One region of the Bradyrhizobium sp. USDA 4369 genome, then DNA from elsewhere that is predicted to be linked to it. Evidence: riboswitches for the same ligand, from Rfam matches in the RefSeq annotation. Region 1 holds a riboswitch; the other holds the start of a gene.

Region 1 (4,238 bases):
GTCCGAGCAGAACGGACGCGGACAGCCTGCCATGCTCGGTCGCGATCACCTTGACGGCGCGTTGCACCTTCGCAGCGATCTCGGCCGCGACATCCTTGCGCTGCTGCTCGCTCAACAGATCGCTCTTGTTCATCACGACGAGGTCGGCGCAGAGCAGCTGATCCTCATAGACCTCCTCGAGCGGGTTGTCGTGATCGAGCGAATCGTCGGCCGCGCGCTGCGCGGCCAAGGCCTCCGGATCATCGGCGAAGCGGCCGGCGGCGACGGCAGGGCCATCGACGACAGCGACCACGCCATCGACGGTCACACGCGTCGCAATCTCCGGCCAGTTGAAGGCCTGCACCAGCGGCTTCGGCAGTGCGAGGCCCGAGGTCTCGATCACGATATGCTCGGGCGGCTCCTTCTGGTCGAGAAGGCTCTTGAGCGCCGGCACGAAATCATCCGCGACCGTACAGCACAGGCATCCGTTGGACAGCTCGACGATGCGATCCTCCGGACAGTCCGGCACGCCGCACCCTTTCAGGATATCGCCATCGATGCCGACATCGCCGAACTCGTTGACGATGATCGCGAGCCTTCGGCCATTCGCCGTCTCGATCAGGTTGCGCACCAGCGTGGTCTTCCCTGCGCCAAGGAAACCGGTGACGATGGTGCAAGGCGTCTTGGCGTAGGACTTGGTCATGGCGAGAGCTCTCGTCTTCAGCGCGGCAACGACAGCGCGGGCACCCGCGCAACGGTGTTCTTGCGGATGTATTCCGGACGCTCGCGCCAGGCCGGCAGACCGGCCTCGTGACGCTGATGCAGCTGAGCGAACGTCAGCACATCCTGCGCATGAATGTCGGGATCGAGTGCGCCGAGCACATAGGTCCATTTGCCGGGCGCAGTCACTGCAACGGTGCAGGCACGGTTGCAGTTCGACAGGCACTCGACGCCGACCACGGCGACACCGGCGCGCTGCTCTGCAGGCGCGGCCTCGATCGAGGCGAGCAGACGCGCTCCAGCCCGCGGCTGGTCAGCCGACGCACTGTCCACGCCCTGCGCGCGGCAAGTGATGCAGACGAACAGCGTCGTCTGCCCAAGCTCTGATGCGGTCATCAATCAGCCGATCACGCCGGCCGCCGTCGCCGCCGCGACACCGCCCACCAGAACGATGGCGGCGCCCGCGACGCGCAGCGCGATTGGCTCAAGCGTGTCGGCCTTCGCGGACAGCGCCTTCGTGCCCAGGAATGCTCCCGCCGCGATCAGGGTCTGGATCACGAGCAGGCCGGCGAAATAGGCCCGGAGCGGGGTGTTTTCGGCGCCGACGATCGACTCACCCAGCGCATAGCCGTGCACGAGGCCGGTCAGAGCAAACAGAGCCGCGACGGGCAGCACGCCGAATTGGCCGCGCATCACGACCAGGAGGCCGACCACCGCGGTGGAAAGACCGACCAGCAGCTCGGCGGCCGGAATGTTGGCCTTGGCCAGATGCAGACCGACGCCAGCGATCATTGCGGTGGTGAAGGCGAGCACCGGTGCAAAGCCGCGCCCGAGCAGCGCCGCAACGATGCCGGCGCCCACGATGGCCGCCAGATGATCGAGCCCGATGACGGGATGACCGAGACCGGACAACAGACCTTGCGCGAAGGTCTGCGGCAGCTTGCCGCCCATCATGTGATGGGCAAAGGCGGGCTCGGCTGCGAGCAGGACAAGGCTCGCGAGCGCTAAGGACGCAGTGCGGTTGAACTTCATGGCCATCTCCGTCGCTTGCCGGCTCCCCAGAGGGCCGGACGATGCGCTGCATCCGACGGCACCCCGCCCATCCCGGCGGGATCAAACCAGCATCGCGACTCCCCGCGCGACGGGTCGGCCAACAGCAATGTCGACGGCAGGTCTCCTGGCTCTCGGGTCGCTGCGTGAAACCACCTTCCCGGTTTCCCAGTGGTGTCTTGGCCTCACACTCGCCGATTACAGTTGCGGGGGCAGCCACGGCCTTGGGTTCAGAACCCGCACCGTGTTCCCTAAATCTCTCCTTTCGGAGAACCGTCATCCTGTTAGATACGGGTCGCGCCAAAGCCCGTCAATCGGAATCGTCCCCATGGACCCTGCCCCGCCGCCCCCCGCCCAGCCGCGCCTGACCTTGGTGCTCGGCGGCGCGCGCTCGGGCAAGAGCCGCCATGCTGAGGCGCTGGTGACGACGAATCCGCCGCCCTGGATCTATGTTGCGACCGCGCAGGCCTTCGACGATGAGATGACCGCGCGCATCGCGCAGCACAAGGCGCGGCGCGTGGCGGGATGGCAGACGCGGGAGACCACCCATGATCTCCCCGCTGTGGTCCGCGGCCATTCCGGCTCGCGCATGCCGCTGCTGATCGACTGCCTGACACTCTGGCTCAGCAATGTGATGCTCGCCGAGATGGATGTCGCGGCTTGCTGCGCCGATCTCATCGATGCGCTCGCTGCAGCGTCCGGTCCGATCGTGGTCGTCTCCAATGAGGTCGGTCTCGGCATCGTCCCGGACAATGCGCTGGCGCGCGCATTCCGCGACGCGCAGGGGCGGCTGAACCAGGACGTCGCAGCGGCGGCCGATCGGGTGATTCTGATGGCGGCGGGACTGCCACTGATCTTGAAATGAACCGGGCTTAGACCGGACTTGGACATGAAAGGGATTTGCCGATGACCGAGAGCGCCGAGGATGCCCGCCACAAGGCCAAGATGGAAAATCGCAAGGCGGTTCAGGATGCTGAGGTGGCGTCGAAGACCGTCGAGAAGGGCCTGCTGATCGTCCACACCGGCAAAGGCAAGGGCAAGTCGACCGCAGCCTGGGGCCTGATGCTGCGCGCGCTGGGCCGCGGCTTTCGCGTCGGCGTCGTGCAGTTCGGCAAGGGCGCGTGGGAGACCGGGGAGCGCAAGGCGATCGAACGCTTCGGCGATCAGGTGTCGTGGCACACGCTTGGCGAAGGCTTCACCTGGGAGACGCAGGATCGCGCGCGCGACGTCGCCGCGGCCGAGCGTGCCTGGGGCAAGGCGAAGGAGCTGATGGCCGATCCGTCAATCCGGCTGCTGATCCTCGACGAGCTCAACATCGCCTTGCGCTATGACCATCTGCCGATCGGCGACGTGGTCGCAACGCTGGCCGGGCGCCGGCCCGATCTGCACGTCGTCATCACCGGCCGCAACGCCAAGCCGGAGCTGATCGAGGCCGCCGATCTCGTCACCGAGATGAACCTCGTCAAGCATCACTTCGCGGCCGGCGTGAAGGCGCAGGAAGGCATCGAGTACTAGTCCATGCCCGCACGCGCCATCATGTTCCAGGGCACCGGCTCCGACGTCGGCAAGTCTCTGATCGTCGCCGGGCTCGCGCGGGCGCTGACCTCGCGCGGGCTGAAGGTGGCGCCGTTCAAGCCGCAGAACATGTCGAACAATGCCGCCGTCACCGCCGATGGCGGCGAGATCGGCCGCGCCCAGGCGCTGCAGGCGCGCGCGTCGCGGCGGCCGATGACGGTGCACATGAACCCGGTGCTCTTGAAGCCGCAGAGCGAGATCGGCTCGCAGGTCGTGGTCCAGGGCCGCGTGATCGGCAATGCCAAGGCGTCCGCCTATCAGGCCATGAAGCCGCAGTTGATGAAGGCCGTGCTTGATAGCTTTCATCAGCTGGTCGCCGATACCGACATCGCGCTGGTGGAAGGCGCGGGCTCGGCGTCGGAGATCAACCTGCGTGCCGGCGACATCGCCAATATGGGCTTTGCGCGGGCAACACAGATTCCCGTGGTGCTGATCGGTGACATCGATCGCGGCGGCGTCATTGCGAGCCTTGTCGGCACCCGGGCTGTGCTCGCGCCCGACGATGCCGCGCTCGTCGCGGGCTTCCTGGTCAACAAGTTCCGCGGTGATCCCGCCTTGTTTGCCTCGGGCATGAGCGAGATTGCGACCAGAACCGGATGGACATCGCTCGGGCTCATTCCGCATTTTGCCGATGCGCGCCGTCTGCCGGCGGAGGATGCACTCGGACTGCCCGGGGTCGGAGTGCGGAGCGGAAACCGGCCAAAGGTCGCCGTGCTCGCTTATCCCCGGATCTCCAATTTCGACGAGTTCGATCCGTTGCGGCTGGAGGACGGCGTCGACCTGCAATTCCTCAGGCCGGGCACGCCGATTCCGGGAGACGCAGCCGTCGTCATCCTGCCGGGCTCCAAGGCGACGATCGCCGACCTTGCCGCCTTGCGCGAGGCGGGCTGGGACATCGATCTGCGGGCGCATCT
Region 2 (4,238 bases), 3.0 Mb from region 1:
GCGCCGGTGACGACGACGGATTTCATGGCGACCTCAACGATTTGCCGGATGATTATCGCATGAGATGCAGCCTCATGCTGGTGCTGTTTTCAGCAGCGAACGCGCGCGACAGCAAGCCGCGCTTCCGGCGGCCGTTCGGGCCGATGACATCGGAGATCGTCTCGTCGGTGTCTTCCCTGACCGCCGCAAGAATGTGATTTAGAATTCGATCCTTGAGCGGATGACCGCTGAGGTGAGCTGAACGAGGCCGGACAATCGAGATGAAGAAACGTCTCTGACCTTATGAGATCATTAACCTTTCCAACTCTACCCGGAGCTCTTTTGCCGATCGTGATGAGCGTGACCGATCGTCCGATGCAGCGCTGCGGCGGCGCCAGTCGGCACCTGTTTAGCAGCGCTAGCCGCTTCGTCTTAATTTTCCGTATCCGTGTTTCTCCGGAGTACTACGCTCCTGGCCCCTAACACATTGTTATCGCCGATACGGAAAGCTGCGCGGTGCCGAGCCCGCAGCGGAGCAGAAGCGCAGCCGCTGCGGCAATTCCGGACCAGACGAGCGTGACCGTGTCTCAGCCAGAACAGCTTCCAGATTCAGAACATTCTATCATCTCCGAACTCGAGGACGCGGTTCGCGGCGGCTCCTCCGAGAAGCGCGTCCACACGCTCCGCCAGGTCACCAACCTGTTCCTGCATGATGGCGAACGCCTCAGCGAGGAGCAGATCAAAGTGTTCGACAATGTGCTGTGCATGCTGGTGTCCCGCGTCGAGACGCGGGCGCGGGCCGAGCTCAGCAAGCACCTGGCGCCGGTCGATTACGCGCCGGTCGACGTCATCCAGCGCCTCGCCCGTGACGACGAGATTTCGGTCGCCGAAAGCGTGCTGATGCACTCGACCCGGCTGTCCGAGCATACCTTGGTCGAGGTCGCATCGACCAAGGGCCAGGACCACCTGATGGCGATCTCGAGCCGCCCGCATCTGACCGAGGCCGTCACCGACATCATCGTCGACCGCGGCGAACGTCGAGTCATCCGCAAGCTCGCCAACAACCAGACCGCCCGTTTCTCGGAGACCGGCTATTCCGGGATGATGGCGCATGCCGAGGACGACGACGAACTGACCGAGATCATCGGGCTGCGCGTCGACCTGCCGAACAAGCATTTGCGCGACCTGCTGCGCCGCGCCACCGATGCGGTGCGCACCAAGTTGATGGCCTCCGCCCCGCCGGCGCTGCAGAAGGAGATCAAGAAGGTCCTGAAGACCATCAGCGACGTCGCGCGCAGCGATGGCGGCCTGGTCGGGCGCGACTTCACGCTGGCCGAAGAGGCCGTCAAGCGCATGAAGGGGCTGAACGAGCTCAACGACACCGCCATTGCCTTCTTCGCCGAGACCCGCCGCTTCGGCGAGGTGGCGGCCGCGCTCGGCCTGCTCAACAACGTGCCGACCGAGATGATGGCCAAGGTGCTGGAAGGCCCGCGCACCGACATCGTGCTGATCCCCTGCCGGGCGGCCGGGGTGACCTGGTCCGCCGTCGCCAAGATCCTGACTCACCGCCCGATCAAGCACGCCATCGACAGCGAGACGCTCAAGCTGGCGGAGCGCGATTACACCCGGCTGTCGCTGGACACCGCGCAGCGCACGCTGCGGTTCTGGATGGTGCACAACAAGGTCGAGAAGTAAGCCAGAGCGACCTTGCCGATTTCGCGGGACGGAATTACGCGATACCGGCCTATCGCCGGGAGATCGCGACGCCGTGATTGACTCGGCCACACCCGCACACCTACTGTGATGACGACGGTGCCCCATAACCGGGGCTCAAAAAGGAATGCGGCGCCGGACGCGTCTCGCAAGGGAGATGATCGAAGGCGCAGCTGCCCTCGGTCGTGCAGGCGGCAAATGACGCGTCATAGGCCACTCGGAAATCCTGGTCCCGTAACGACGTCATGGCGGTTATGACACGCGAGCCAGGGCACACGCCGTCAGCGCTGGTCACACGCAAGGATATCGGTCCGGATGGTGTTGGCATCGTTTTCAGGCCGGCCGGCAACGACCTGCGTGGCACCTCGTTCGCGGTGACGTGCCACTGACGTGATGCCGAGGTCCACGTGTCTCCTGTTTCCCATGCCCGGCGCTGCCGCGCCGTCCTGTCCTCGTCCTGTGTGGTCACGTCGATTGCGCTGCTCGGTGCGTTTTCTGCAGCCGCGCAGCAATCCGCCTCCCCGCATCTGCTGCCGCCCGTCGAGGTCGACCCGCCACACAAACCGGGCGCCCGGAAACCGGTCGTCGCCGGCGGATCTCAAGCCCGCAGCGCGGCATCAGCGCAGAGGCCGGCAACGCCGGCCGCCGTCAGTCCGTCGCGCATCGCCACGCCGGTCGCCGAGGCCGGCACGTCGATCACCGTGGTGACCGACAAGGATATCGCCACCCAGCAGGGCCGCAGCCTGCCGGACATCCTGAGCACGGTCCCCGGCTTGACCGTCGTGCAGGCCGGCGGTCCAGGCGGGCAGAGCACCGTCTCCACCCGCGGCACCAGCGCCAACCATACCAAGCTCGTCATCGACGGCGTCGATGTCGGTAACGTCACCAACAGCAATGGCGCGCCCGATGTTGAGCATCTGCTCACCGCCGACATCCAGCGGCTCGAGGTGCTGCGCGGGCCGCAGAGCGGCCTCTATGGCGCGGATGCGCTCGGCGGCGTGATCTCGATCACCACCCGCAAGGGTGACGGACCGGCACAGGCCACCGGCTCGATCGAAACCGGCGCGTATCGGAGTTTCAACCAGACCGCGGGACTCAGCGGCTCAAAGGATCAATTCAACTACGCGTTCAACATTGCGCACCTTCACGCCGGCGATGTGCCGGTGACGCCCTGGCAATTGCTGCCGCCAGGACGGAAGGCGATCGGCAACGCCTATGACAACGTCACGGCGTCGACCAGGCTCGGCGTCGACCTGAACGAGGCTTGGACGCTGAACGCGCTGGTTCGCCACACCGACGCGAGCCTGCTGTTCACCGGGGACAGCGGATCTCCGAGCTTTCCGAATGCAACCCAAAGCCATCACACCGACCGCCAGTTGACGACCCGCGAGGAAGCCGTCTGGTCGCTGCTCGGCGGCCGCATCCGCAACCATTTCGGCGTGAACTACGTCAACAACTGGTCTTACGATCTGGCGCCCGGCAATCCGGCGCCTACCATCGCCACCGGCGAGCGCATCAAATATGACTGGCGCGCAGTGGCCGAACTCTCCCCGCGCAATCATCTTGTGGTCGGCGTGGAGCAGCAGGCCGAGCGGCTGAAGGCGGCCGACGTCCTGGCCGAGAACGGCAACAAGGCCGGCTTCGTCGAGCTGCAGACCGAATTCGCCAAGCGCTGGTTCGTGGTCGCGAGCCTGCGCGACGACGTCGACGATCGGTTCGGCGGCCACGGCACCTACCGGATCGCGCCGGCGGTGATCCTGCCGGGGACCGAGACCCGGCTGAAGGCGAGCTATGGCACCGGTTTCAAGGTGCCGACCTTGAGCCAGTTGTATCAGAATTTTCCGGCCTTCAATTTCTTCGCCAATCCGAACCTGAAGCCGGAGGCGAGCATCGGCTACGATGCCGGCTTCGAGCAGCCGCTGTTCGAGGACCGGTTGCGCTTCGGCGCGACCTACTTCCACAACGACATCACCAACCTGATCAGTTTCAACGCGAACGCCACCTCCTTCGCCAATATCGGCTTCGCCACCACCGAAGGCACCGAGAGCTTCGTCGCGGCGAAACTGACCGATCGCATCTCGCTCCGCGCAGACTACACGTTCACCCGCGCGGTCGACGCGAGCACCGGTCAGCAGCTGTTGCGCCAGCCGAGAGAGAAATGGAGCGCCACCGCCACATGGCTGCCGGTCGATGCGCTGACGCTGTCGGCCACCCTGCTGCGCGTCGGCGACTGGCTCGATGTCAGCCGCGACGGCACGACCACCGGCATCGTCGCGCCCGGCTATACGCTGGTGAATCTGCGCGGCGACTACGCACTCTCGGACCAGGTCAAGCTGTTCGCCCGGATCGATAATCTGTTCAACCGCCATTACCAGAACCCGACCGGCTTCCTGGCGCCCGGCTTCGGCATGTTCGGCGGCATCCGGATGGCCACCTCGGGGTTGCAGTGACGATGCCAACACACTGCTCTTTGCGGTCGCGATCAGGCAGGGCACACGGCCGCGCTCATACTCGGAGCGGACGGTGTGGCCGGGTCCCTTCGGCGC

Evidence for each region. A riboswitch is a leader RNA that binds a small molecule or an ion and turns the genes downstream of it on or off. The one in region 1 is predicted to bind cobalamin.
Region 2: another riboswitch for cobalamin. It lies ahead of ACVIJ6_RS20465 (TonB-dependent receptor plug domain-containing protein); the one in region 1 lies ahead of ACVIJ6_RS34515 (HupE/UreJ family protein).

Annotation. Positions count from the first base shown of each region.
Region 1 covers NZ_JBSRYH010000001.1:7,585,860-7,590,097, forward strand. Annotated here, with positions in the region: gene cobW (cobalamin biosynthesis protein CobW) at 1-682, opposite strand, end outside; gene ACVIJ6_RS34510 (DUF1636 domain-containing protein) at 700-1,095, opposite strand; gene ACVIJ6_RS34515 (HupE/UreJ family protein) at 1,099-1,731, opposite strand; cobalamin riboswitch at 1,850-2,042, opposite strand; gene cobU (bifunctional adenosylcobinamide kinase/adenosylcobinamide-phosphate guanylyltransferase) at 2,078-2,614, shown strand; gene cobO (cob(I)yrinic acid a,c-diamide adenosyltransferase) at 2,656-3,264, shown strand; gene ACVIJ6_RS34530 (cobyric acid synthase) at 3,268-4,238, shown strand, end outside.
Region 2 covers NZ_JBSRYH010000001.1:4,558,459-4,562,696, reverse strand. Annotated here, with positions in the region: gene ACVIJ6_RS20480 (SDR family oxidoreductase) at 1-26, opposite strand, end outside; gene ACVIJ6_RS20475 (hypothetical protein) at 75-197, shown strand; gene ACVIJ6_RS20470 (DUF2336 domain-containing protein) at 562-1,674, shown strand; cobalamin riboswitch at 1,773-1,989, shown strand; gene ACVIJ6_RS20465 (TonB-dependent receptor plug domain-containing protein) at 2,100-4,142, shown strand; partial or broken gene ACVIJ6_RS20460 (hypothetical protein) at 4,155-4,238, opposite strand, start outside.